4 regions of the Paenibacillus shenyangensis genome follow, and region 1 is predicted to be linked to each of the others. Evidence: riboswitches for the same ligand, from Rfam matches in the RefSeq annotation. Region 1 holds a riboswitch; each other region holds the start of a gene.
What was found. A riboswitch is a leader RNA that binds a small molecule or an ion and turns the genes downstream of it on or off. The one in region 1 is predicted to bind cyclic di-AMP.
Positions count from the first base shown of each region.

Region 1 (3,124 bases):
TTTCCACAGGAAAAGCTGGAAAGGGTAAAAAATCAGCTGTCTAAGCAGGTAGCAGATATCTTTGAAGACAAACTTGGTCCTGCACAGATGGAATTCGAAATTTAAGTCTACGGATTAAAAATAGAGTATTAGGGAGTAAAGGAGAGTTAAACATATGTTATTTGATACACATACGCATCTGGATTCCAAAGATTTTGATGAAGATCGCAAAGAAGTCATCGAGCGTGCTTATGCAGAGGGTGTAACGCGGATGGTAAATGTAGGATTTGATCGTGAGACGATTCCGACTACCATGGAACTTGTCGAAGCCTATGATTTCATCTATGCAGCTGTCGGATGGCATCCAGTCGAAGCGATTACGATGCAGCCGGGAGATCTGGAATGGATTGAATCTTTATGCAAACATGAAAAAGTGGTCGCTATCGGCGAAATCGGACTGGATTATCACTGGGATAAATCGCCAAAAGATGTTCAACATCGTGTACTGCGCGAGCAAATTGGTCTGGCACGATCCATTAATATGCCGATCGTTATCCACAATCGTGAAGCCCATGAAGATATTGTACGTATCCTGAGAGAGGAAAAAGCATCTGAAGTCGGCGGCATTATGCACTCGTTTTCGGGCAGCTGGGAGACCGCCAAAATGTGCCTTGATATGGGCTTCCATTTATCGTTTGGCGGGCCGATTACTTTCAAGAATGCGAAGCAGCCCAAAGAGGTGCTTCAACAGGTGCCAATGGACCGGTTGTTACTCGAAACGGACTCCCCTTATTTGACACCTCATCCTTATCGTGGGAAACGAAATGAGTCGGCTCATGTGCGTCTTGTCGCCGAGGCAGCTGCCGAGCTAAAAGGGGTCTCGCTGGAAGAAATTAGTGAAATCACGACGAAAAACGCCCTTACATTATTTGGCATACGGTGAAAAAGGGAGAAAAACCACTGAAAAACCGAGCTATACCGATATATGAATGAATTTTAACGAATAAACGCTAAAATGTTACAAGATTTTAACTACTTTTTAAGAAAAACGGAGTTGCCTATCGCTTTACAGTGGGGTTGAGTTCAGGATATCATTTCATCAGTGATTTAATCTTGTTATTGATAAACGAGATTCCATGATTCGGTCTCGCTGAGTTTCCTACATAGGAGAACGGGGGAACCAACAGCTGCCTTCAGCATTTAAACCAGTAGTAACGGAAGGCAACTTGTCTGATTCCTGATACAGGGTCTATGGGGTGAATTGGGGATACTTGCGCCATGAGCGGAGGACTCTTCAAAGGGCATGAAATACAAGCAGTTCAAAATGTCCGAACCCGACAGCTAACCTCGTAAGCGATGCAGAGGCAACCTCGCATTTTCTAGTGTTTCCCGAATGTTGTAATCGTCGGAAGCCAGGAAGAGTTGCTCTTGCGCTTTTCCATAGGCTTCTTTTTGTTTTGGCCAAAAGGGAAAGCAAGAGTGTATTATTCTGAATTTTGCTGTTCAGAATCAGGAAGCCACTAAGACTGACCATGGCGCAGGTACCTATTACATCATGAAAGATTATCGCAATATGCGGATGATCTTACAGCTTTACAAACGGCCTGCGAAAATTCTTATATAGTCGCGTCATATTGTATTTACGTCACAGCTAGACGGCGAGACTATGAAGGAGGACGGAAGAAGTGGGAATGGCTCCTTTCGAAGAAACCCATGGTTCACGCTCATCCAGCATGTCTTACGCGCTGAGTTGGAAGCAGAAAAATCTACGCTTTGCCTCGTTAACTGCATTGGCGGTCATTGCGGTCATCGTTATGCTGCTCGCTATTCTGTATAATCAGGCAGGCAAAAATATTTATGTTGTCATTGACGGTAAAGCCCAGGAGATGGAAACACGCAAGCTGATGCTTTCCGACATGCTGACAGAACACCAGATTCAACTGGCCCCGCAGGATAAAGTATCCATGCCTCTAAACGGCGCGATCCAGGATGGAGATAAGGTCTATATCAACCATGCGGTAGCAGTAAACATTACGGCTGATGGAGGTACCAAAAAGGTATACACCACTGCCAAGACAGTAGGCAATACACTGGAGCAGGCCGGAATCGATTTGAAGGAACAGGACAAATTGAATCCACCAGTCGAAGCTTCGGTTAAGCAGGACATGGATATCAAAGTAATCCGAACAACTTCATTTGTTACGAAGCAGACAGTCAAGCTTCCGTATGATGTAGTGAAGAAGACCAGCAGTACCATGCTGGAAGGCAAAACCAAGCTGGTCCAATCCGGACAAACGGGTAAAGTGGTCCAGTACATCGAGAAAGTATACGAAGATGGAGAATTCGTCTCCAAACGTATGATTGACAAGAAGACAACAACCGAGGTTCAGGACAAGATTGTAATGGTGGGTACCAAGAAAGAACAACCCAAGCTGCTTGCAGCGAATACATCTGATAGTTCTTCCAAATCGGATAAAGGCTTCTCTTATGCTAAAGTCCTCAACAATGTAACTCTTACCGCCTATTCTTCAGGCGAACCGGGTCTGGGTACCACTACCGCTTCCGGTACAAGAGTAACCGAAGGACGTACGATTGCTGTAGATACCAGTGTAATCCCGATGGGATGGTGGGTATACATTGAAGGTATCGGTTACCGCCGTGCGGAAGATACCGGCAGTGCCATTAACGGCAATAAAATTGATGTGTATATAGACAGTCTGAGTCAGGCCAGAGCATTCGGACGCAAGACAGGTTATACCGTGTATGTGATTGGACCGGTAAAACCTTAGTATAGCGCCAGGATAGCTGTTGCCTGCATCAAAGCAGCTGTTGTATGATATAGTTATTATATTAACCATGAGCGTGAATAGAACCGACAAAAAGAAGAGGATGAATCCTCTTCTTTTTGTTTGTTATACTGGAGACAGATTCATAGATGAACGCAGAAAGGAAGCGTACGGCAAAAGTGATTAAAGAAGTGATTGTGGTAGAAGGCAGAGACGATACCGTAGCCATCAAGCGTGCAGTGGAGGCAGATACGATCGAGACAGGCGGATCAGCAATAGGTCCGGAAGTAATCAGACGCGTAAAGCTGGCACAAGAGCGCAGAGGAGTCATTATTCTGACCGATCCCGATCACGCCGGA
Region 1 covers NZ_AOIG01000034.1:41,619-44,742, reverse strand. The annotation lists gene H065_RS0123435 (HD domain-containing protein) at 1-105, shown strand, start outside; gene H065_RS0123430 (TatD family hydrolase) at 155-922, shown strand; cyclic di-AMP (ydaO/yuaA leader) riboswitch at 1,118-1,350, shown strand; gene H065_RS0123425 (resuscitation-promoting factor) at 1,665-2,768, shown strand; gene rnmV (ribonuclease M5) at 2,945-3,124, shown strand, end outside.

Region 2 (3,124 bases), on a different contig from region 1:
AGAATATGATACTTTGTTAAGAGTTTTTTGAGTTATAATGGAAAGAAGTTGGCAATTGTGACAATATGAGCAGTTGAAAGGAGGAAAGGTATGGGAGTTAAACATGGTCGCGAATACGAGGAAATTCTGACAGATCTGACTGCAGCACTGGATATGATACCGGACAGCTATATGTTTTTTCATATGGAATCCGAAGAATGGAAAGCGCTTCAAGATAGTGAGAAGCGCGAAGTACAGGAAGCGCTGGCAGAAGATCTCTTCTATGCATTGGGTTCGGAGCCTGTTATTCATGTAGGCAGTGGGATTGTTATTCATGATCCGGATACGCACCGGATCAATATTCTGATTGGTGAAGAAGAGATGACTTTTGTATCACTGATCTAATACCGATCATTAATGTGCGTTTATATATACGCTGTTGGATCATATAATCAAGGGTCGCGGCATATTGGCGGCCCGCGCAAAAAAGCACAGCTCGCAGCATATAGACTGCGAACTGTGCTTTTTACTATGGGCAAATTTTATTGCCGGAAATAGGTTCAGGAAGTCTGCTTGTTATACACCATACAATAAAAAGGCTTCATGTCATCGGGTGTACGCCGTGTATACGTATCGGTAATATGAAAGCCTGCTTTTTGGTAGGTACGAATGGCACGTTGATTCCAGGTGAGTACCTCCAGATCAATCTCTGCCTCCGGATTTCGCTGAATAGCTGTCCTCACAACTGCAAGCGTAAACTCTGTACCATATCCATTACCGCATAGATCAGGCCGCATGCCTATACCCAGTCGAATAGTCTGTTGTAAAGGGAAAAGCTGAGCAAATCCGGCTAATTCCTCTTTGGCATCCAATACAGCCAGATACTGCTGCTGTCTCAGTTCGGGATCTCCAAATTCGATCTCCAGCTCCTGCATCTGATCCCAGGACATCCATCCGTAAATATCATAAGGGGGTTCATACACCCATTCGCATATTTCGGCAGCTTGCTGCTCATTGAGGGGAGCAGTATGAAAATGAGGGGTAGAAAGGTGACTCATAGCAGCATCTCCTCCTTGTATATAAATGGTATCTCGCTTGCTTAGACCGTATCCTTTGTATTTACTACAAATTATAAAAGTGGTCCGGTTGACATTCAAGCTTTTCGGCAGAGAATCATTAACATTGAAATACTATTCATAATCCAAAATAAACAGGAACCGGCAGATGGTCATTTTATTAGGGCAACCAACACATTTGTATAAAGAAATTAAATATTAATTTTTACTGGAAAAAGTGTTTACCATAATTACGATCAGGGTACTATATAGTAGACATAACTACCTGAACAGTAGGCTTATAAATGATAGTAATTATTTCCTCAAAATATGTAACCTATTCCCAGGTTGTTACGTCTTATAAATAAGCAATAAAAAAACCGCAAAAGATTCTGGCGGGAATCTCTCACGGTTGGTAAATGAAATCTATATAAAGATAGAATAGCTGTTAATTACTCGGCTGCATAGCTGCTGTAAGAGAAGTTGCTCATTACACGCTTAGCGCCCACATAGCGGTTTTGGTAGTAGTCCATATCAAGATTATCAATTCGTACGCCTTTGGATGTAGAAGCGTGTGCGAATTGAGTGCTGCTTACCATAACGCCCACATGAGAAACGCCTGCCCCTGTAGTGTTAAAGAATACCAGATCCCCAGCTTGCAGATCATTTTTGGATACAGCGTCGCCGACTTGGTATTGAGAAGTCGATTGACGAGGCAGATCGATGTTCATTTGACCGAATACATATTGAGTAAATCCGGAGCAGTCGAAACCGCTGAAGGATGTTCCACCAATACGATATGGTGTACCCATGGCTGGTTCGATGATCTGGTCCATTTTGGAATTTGCGCTTGCACTGCTAGTCCCCATAACAGTAAACGCAATTGCGAATCCCATTACTGCGGCGGTTAGTTTCTTTTTCATATTCAAAATCATTTGTCCCCTTCCAATGCCTGCGAGGTTAGCTTAAGGATTCGGTAGAAGGTTTCCCCTATGATCCCTCCGAAACAAGATCAATTCACCCAAAACGGTTCCCCCGCTTCCCGGTGCCACGGAATTTGGCTTCACACTTATTGATTGCACCGTAGTCCATATTCGATTCACGACAAATTTCATCTTTTCTGACAAAAGTTACAAGCTTTATTGTTAAAGTTTACAAAGTTGTTACTAATAACTCGCTGGATTTATTTTAACAGAGGTTTTTTACTTTGGCAAACGTTTATTCATCCTTTTTTAAGGATAACTTGGTAAATGAATGCGTTAGCAAGCGAGAAAGCCCGTCACTATCAGCTTTGTAATTATTAAAAAAATTTAATCTTTGTCTGTCATTTGATGACTGTTCGTACTTATTTGGGCTTATGCTTGCCTGTTCTTTAATCTTTTTCGGTTATAAATTTGTAAACTTTATACATTTGAGACAATTAAATCTCTTTTTTTCTGAAAAAGTGACAGGAATCGACTTTCGTTGGCTTTTAAACTAATATTCGTTACAATAATGATGATGTTATTATGTACAGTAATAAATGAAAACAGCCGGACAAACTCACTTTACCATTATAAACAGTTATGACTCATATATCCAATACAGAGAGGAAGTTAGTAGACTCATGGAACAAAACCAACCGGGTAAAAAAGCAGTATCGCTTAATATTATCAGCAGCAGCACCAAAAGCAGCAAACATAAAGGATTTGGCGCAGGTGCCATTAATCTGAATAATGTTTCTCCTATAATAGTAGATCGTGGCGAAGCGCGTATTGATATTGGCGCTATGCATGCGAAGAGCAAGGTAGAGCGCGGTATCAAGTTTACACCAAACCGTGAAGAGGTGGAAGGCGGCCGTCAGGTCTGGGTGGTCTGGGTAGCCGTAGACAAACTTGCAGAAGGTGCTAATTACGCGGGAGCGACTGCCTGTGAGATGTGGATTAATGAAGAAGAGAAAAAAGGCTGGAAAATTCTCGCCGAGCATGTGAACAAGCTGGACTATGCCATTAAACGCCGTGTCATGCTGGAAGGAATGGATGAAGAAGCAAAAGCAGCTCTCCGTCAGCTGCTGGTCAGCCATAATGAAGAGTGGTGGAACAATTCTTCCG
Region 2 covers NZ_AOIG01000039.1:9,424-12,547, reverse strand. The annotation lists gene H065_RS0124170 (hypothetical protein) at 91-384, shown strand; gene H065_RS0124165 (GNAT family N-acetyltransferase) at 540-1,037, opposite strand; gene H065_RS0124160 (C40 family peptidase) at 1,487-1,957, opposite strand; cyclic di-AMP (ydaO/yuaA leader) riboswitch at 1,969-2,107, opposite strand; gene H065_RS0124155 (YwhD family protein) at 2,641-3,124, shown strand, end outside.
Region 2: it holds a riboswitch for cyclic di-AMP, as region 1 does, so the genes downstream of both, H065_RS0124160 (C40 family peptidase) here and H065_RS0123425 (resuscitation-promoting factor) in region 1, are expected to answer to the same signal.

Region 3 (3,124 bases), on a different contig from region 1:
CCTTATTTGCAGATTCTGAATATTGAGGATACCCAGGTGCAGGATCTGAGACCGCTGACCAATCTGTCACGTCTGTATGAACTGGATTGCCGCGGTACTGCAGTTCAGGATTATTCTCCATTAGCCCAGTTGACTACGCTGCACAAGCTCGCAATCTCGGCTCCGACTCGCGAAGCTGCTGCATATATTTCGAGTTTGCCGGAGCTGTGTGAACTTACTATTTTGGGAGCCGATGAATGGCAGGAGGAAGATTGGGAACAGCTTGGGCGCATGCTGCCACTGCGTAAGCTGTATATTGGAGCGCTGCAGGATCGGCATATTCGTTATCTGGGTGGTTATGCTCAGTTGGAGAGTCTTACTTTGTATGATTCCCGTATTGATGACATATCCGCGTTGGCTGATTTGCCGGCACTCAAAGAGCTCAAACTCATGGAAGGCTGCCAGATTGGCAATCTGGAATCGATAGGCCGCTCGGTGACCCTGGAAAAGTTCACCGGTACATTTGCCCAGTTTGAACTGCTTAAGGATGCTTTTGCCCAGTATGTGAATTTCTCGCAAATGATTGGAGAAATGACGGAGGAGCAGCACAATATCTGGATTCGTCATACCCGCTGATAAGACACATTTTGAATAGTTACCCTCAAAATCTATCAGATTTGTCCCTATAGGTAACAGTTGCCGAAGTATTTTAGATGCTTCGGCTTTTTATTATGGAAACAAGTTATTATTTTGAAGAGAACAGTATCTGTATTACGCATGAAAAGAATTACATATTCATTTTCACGTTTTTGCAAAAAAAGATGTTTGCATCAATGAAAATAAAGTCGAATTCGCGAAAACAAAAGAAAAGCAGAGCAATAAAGAGCTTCGGATAGATAAAAAATTAATAATTGTTGTAAAAAGACATTTGTGAACTATCAGGGTCCATTTTGCCTTTTCTGTCACCTTTACAGTTAGCAAGGACAGGCGTAACATACATTTCAGGATTTAGAGATTCCCGGATTTGAATAGTAAATCTGGAATCAGCGACTGCTGTAAATGGCAGTCATTATAATTGGGTTTTATATTCTGTAATTGCTGAGTTTCCGGTCTAACCGGAAAGCGGGGGAACCAATAAAGCGGGAATAATGGCGGTGTGAGAGCCACCTTATATACCGCAAGGGGTGAATCCTTCAGGCCGATCACCATGGTATCGGTCTGAAGGTAGGGCGACTCTCACCGCCCGAATCCGACAGCTAACCTCGTAAGCACAGATGGAGAGGGAGTGTAAGACTTGTGCCATTCATGACACAGGGTATAAGAGCTCTGTGTTTTATTATGCTCTGAGCAGCATACAGGAAAACGTTACAACGCTTAGTTTCCATTGCATATGGAAAGCGGGGGAACCAATCGTCATAGCAGCCTAAGGACTGAAAAGAGTTTATACGGTCTATGACATGGGGTGAATTCCGGAATCTTCCGGAACGGGCAATCTTCCAGCCCGAACCCGACAGCTAACCTCGTCAGCGTATCAGGGAGAACTTATATCCGACTTATAACAGATAGTAAAGTTTGTTTGGTGCTGCATGAAATGGATGCACCAGCAAGCAGAAGATCTGTCAGGAAGCCTGGAAAAAGTTCTGCTTTTCTCCAGGCTTCTTTTTTTGCGCCAATTTTGGAATTTATTCTAGGATTAACTGCTAACAATACACATAACAACGATTTAAAAACACTTATATGTGTGTGGTACATTTGCGCAATACGTAAATATTTGTTGGCAAAGATAATACGTTTTGAAGATAAACAATGTCCTTGGCAATCCATGGATAGGAAAATGAACTTATTTACGAAGGAGCAACGAAACCATGCTGGACATCATGATGATCGTATTGGTAATACTCATCGCATTCGCACTTGGAGGACTGGCAGAATGGTCATCCCGAGTCATTGGAGAAAGAGGGAATGACAAGTGACCTGGTTATTATGGATTATTATTACTGGTTTGCTGGTGTATCTGTGTTATGCCTTAATCTATCCGGAAAAATTTTAAATAGGCAGGAGCGAGTGTTGTGAGTATTCTTCCATATATCGGAATTGCAGTAACTTTAATCATCGTTATTTTATTGGCTCGTCCTATGGGCAGTTATATTGCGAGAGCATTTGATTACACACCAGGACGTCTGGATCGCTGGTTTGGTCCGCTGGAAAAAGGAATTTATCGTATTGGTGGTGTCCGTCAGGAAAATCAGACCTGGAAGCAGTATGCAGCTGCTGTATTGATCAGCAACACGGTATTATTGCTGGTAGTGTATATGATTTTCCGTTTGCAGGATAAGCTGCCACTTAATCCGGCAGGCATAGGTGCAATGAGCCCGGATCTGGCTTTTAACACAGCCGTAAGTTTTATGACGAATACAAATCTTCAGCATTATAGCGGAGAAAGCGGATTGTCATTATTCTCGCAGATGACAGCGATCGTGTTTATGATGTTTGTCTCACCGGCCACAGGGATTGCAGTAGCTATCGCATTTATTCGTGGACTGGCAGGCAAGCCGCTTGGTAATTTCTTTGTGGATCTGACCCGGGCAGTAACACGGATTCTGCTTCCGCTGGCCTGCGTTGCAGCAATCATCCTGATCGGGCTTGGCGTACCGCAGACCTTGCAGACCGGAGTGGCTGCCCAGACGTTGCAAGGAGCGCAGCAGCAGATTGCTACAGGACCTATGGGTACTTTCCTGGCGATCAAAGAGCTGGGTAACAATGGTGGAGGCTTTATGGGAGCCAATTCCGCGCATCCATTTGAGAATCCGGGCGGTATCAGTAACATGCTACAAATTATGCTAATGATGCTGGTTCCGGTCTCACTGCCATTTACATATGGCAAAATGGTTGGCAACAATAAGCAGGGGCGTGTATTGTTCGTATCCATGATGATGATGTTTATCGTGATGCTGAGCATATCGCTGGTGAGTGAGCATCAGGGAAATTCGCTCATTCAGCAGGCTGGTATCCAGCAGGGTACAGGTTCGATGGAAGGTAAGGAAGTACGTATTGGGGTAGAACAATCTTCCTTTTATTCGGTAGTGACAACGGCATCAGAGACAGGTGCAGTCAATACTATGCATGATACATTGACACCGATCGC
Region 3 covers NZ_AOIG01000007.1:9,427-12,550, forward strand. The annotation lists gene H065_RS0105580 (SMI1/KNR4 family protein) at 1-615, shown strand, start outside; cyclic di-AMP (ydaO/yuaA leader) riboswitch at 1,066-1,266, shown strand; cyclic di-AMP (ydaO/yuaA leader) riboswitch at 1,341-1,523, shown strand; gene kdpF (K(+)-transporting ATPase subunit F) at 1,949-2,029, shown strand; gene kdpA (potassium-transporting ATPase subunit KdpA) at 2,049-3,124, shown strand, end outside.
Region 3: it holds a riboswitch for cyclic di-AMP, as region 1 does, so the genes downstream of both, kdpF (K(+)-transporting ATPase subunit F) here and H065_RS0123425 (resuscitation-promoting factor) in region 1, are expected to answer to the same signal.

Region 4 (3,124 bases), on a different contig from region 1:
ATTCAGGATCGTATGTGACTCTTCTACCGGGCACAGGGCAATATCCAGCGTTCCCTGTGCAGGCAGGAAAGGGTCGGGCTGATTCATGGTGTTCCACCTCAATTATGACGTGATCTTATTTCTGCAGAAAGCTCGCGGCAAATTGAAGAGCTGCCATGGATTCTTTGACAAAAACGCGGTTCTCCGGTTCCCATTCATTGGCATCATCCATAAAAGAGTCTTCGATAAATTCTTCAAGTGCAGCGGCGACTTTTTTACGCTCTCCTGGAGCGGTTGGTCCTTTGCCTCGCAGCGCCTGAATAGCTGTCCGCATCTGGCGGCAGGAAGTCTGGATAAATGCATAGTCATCTTTATCCCAGGCTTTTGCATTATCCATATCATAAAAAGAAATCCAGCGTTCGATCATTGACGCCGCTTGTTTGGCATCCAGTTGGGGCATGTGAATGTACTCCATTCTATAATTGAAATTCACGTCCGCTTCTACGTGTTACGGACCTGCTTTTACATTATACTTGCTTCTGTACATTTTACCATGTCATCCGGTATAGAGCATGATGAATAATATCGGCTAGCGGGTAGCAGGACGGGCAGCGACCTGCAGCTGATTGGACAAATAGACTACCGTCCCCTGGGGTTTGCGCTGCGCAATCCGGTACATGCCCTCGGCCACAATCTCGGCGGAAATCGCTTTGTACTTGTTCATTGGACCGATGAACAGCGGGGCTAATCCTCGCGCCAATATGGCACCGGTACGTTCACCCAGCCGGAACTCTCTGCGCTTGCCGAGCAGCAGGGATGGCCGCACAATAGATAAGGACTCATACCCGATCTGTGCCAGCTGTTGTTCCATTTCCCCCTTGATCCGGGAGTAAAAGACCCGGGAATGCGAGTCTGCACCCATCGCACTGACTACCAGAAACTGGGTAGCTCCCTCTTCGCGGGCAATACGCGCCAGTTCCAGCGGATAAGTTACATCGATTCGATACATATTCTCCTGCGTCTTGGCTTGGCGAATGGTCGTGCCCAGACAGCAGTATATATCATCTGCCTGCAGCTCGCGGCGCTGCTGCTCCAGATGCTCATAATCCACAATCACCTGCCGAAGTCCGGTATGGTGCTGCCAGCGCTCCACCGGCTTCCGTACCAGTACAATCACTTCCCTGTATTCAGGAGCCTCAAGCAGCAGCTCGGTTAACACCTGACCGACCAATCCGCTGGCTCCTGCAATCAATGCTACTTTCTGTTTCAATGCCATCATCTCCACCTCTAAAGGATCGCCCGGCTGCAACGATAACGGGTTAGCAACCTATTACCCATTTCGGGACATGCAAAAGCGGCGATTCGGCCGGATTCATGATTTTTCCGGCAATATGGAGATGCCAATATATTCACAGTAAAAAAGCGGCACTGCCGCCATTGGTATGGATAATATAATTCGCCCCCAGCCCTTTGTAGATCATGCGTGAATTGCTGCCTTCGGTAATGACATAGACTGGCTGGCTCGTCCATGAACGACAGATCTGAATGTAACGGCAGCAGAGCGGCAGACTGCGCTCAAACAAGTAAACTTTGCCGATATTAAGCTCCGGCATGATCCATAATTCCTGACGCTGTGTATCCAGCAGGATCACATGTTCAAAGCCCATTCCTTCAAAACGCACCTTCTCCGCATAGCTATTCACAATAAGGGCAAACGGGATTTTTTTTACTTTTAACAGCTGGATAAACTGCTCTCCAGCCCGGGTTGCCGGCGATACCAGTATATATTCTTCCGACAAATGATGTTCCTGCTCCAATTCCATTTCTCTTCTCCTCCAGTAGTATAAAGGCAACAAAAAAGAAGCCGAGGAAGAGGTGGTCTTCGTCAGCTTCTTCGACATCCGCGCAGAGATATCCCTGACGGATGGCATGACAATTGTCGCCTCTCTTATTTTCAGCTTACGAGGTTAGCTGCCGGATTCGGGAGTAAGAGTCTCCCTACAGACAGACAGGCATCCATCATATCCTGTCGTCCGATTCACCCCTGAAAAGAAACCGCTATGGCTCTTCTCGATGGTTCCCCCGCTCTCTGTATACAGCATGGCTGTATCACAAAAACTCAGCTGGTATGTGTGCGCTGCGATCAGCGCTGTCTTATGAACTTGAGACGAATCATACTCCCGCTGCTGAACGTTGTAAAGGCTACTCAAGCCGTGTAAAAAGCTACTATACCGAATAAATGTGGAGTAACAGATAGGATACGCTGTATAGCGCTCGTTTCCTCTTGTTTTCGCCATTTTATTTACAGAAAATGAAAATCGAAGCATACGCCAGATTTTGGTAGGCAGCGATAAGATTACCTGGAATGAATACGATTACATGAGGTATTCCTGACAAATATGAGCTGCCATGATGCCAGATGTCAGTTTACGTTCAGCCGAATCCCCCTCTATGATAGCTGACAACTACCATTCCCCCCTGAGGAGCGTGCCTTTCATGCAAAATGTATTATCGGTCCCTGCGCCACTAAATATTCCTGCAATCCCGGCCACCTGTATCGGCTCCCTGGAAATCTATCTATATGATCATCACTGTTTGTCCTTGCCGGATAGCTGTATGATGCTGCATTGTGGTCTGCTGCGTATCTCACTGGCGGGCGGATCCGGCTGGGCCGAGTATGAATTCTCCGATGGACAGCGTCGATTGGATCTTGTGCGCTGGGCTTCCGTATTTCGGCGGCTCAAAGGGCTGACCGTACAGCAAGCACTGGTGTATGTGGAGATTCACCGGCAGGTCTGGGGCCATACCCGTGCCCAACTGGCGATCGAAGCACTGCATAATTATACGATTCGGCAAAATGAAGCTGAGGATTCGGCTCCTTTCAGACAGCCTCTGACAGAGCGTCAATTTCTGGGCGATTATGCACAGGCTTATTATTCTTTTTGAGCGAAGCTGGTTAAGAGTTCATTATAGATACAATAATACGTACCGAACAAAGGAGAATCCGATGATGAATGACGAGAAAATTATGGTCGGGGTCTACTACGGCCCTAATGGCGAGCGACTGATCAGGCGGGGTATTCGGCTAGCAGAGCTGCTTCAATCTCCGCTATACGTCATCACCGTATTGAATGAACCGGTTAGT
Region 4 covers NZ_AOIG01000025.1:106,003-109,126, forward strand. The annotation lists gene H065_RS0119860 (GNAT family N-acetyltransferase) at 1-87, opposite strand, end outside; gene H065_RS0119865 (hypothetical protein) at 116-439, opposite strand; gene H065_RS0119870 (oxidoreductase) at 569-1,255, opposite strand; gene H065_RS0119875 (hypothetical protein) at 1,389-1,802, opposite strand; cyclic di-AMP (ydaO/yuaA leader) riboswitch at 1,921-2,090, opposite strand; gene H065_RS26455 (hypothetical protein) at 2,476-2,925, shown strand; gene H065_RS26460 (universal stress protein) at 2,987-3,124, shown strand, end outside.
Region 4: it holds a riboswitch for cyclic di-AMP, as region 1 does, so the genes downstream of both, H065_RS0119875 (hypothetical protein) here and H065_RS0123425 (resuscitation-promoting factor) in region 1, are expected to answer to the same signal.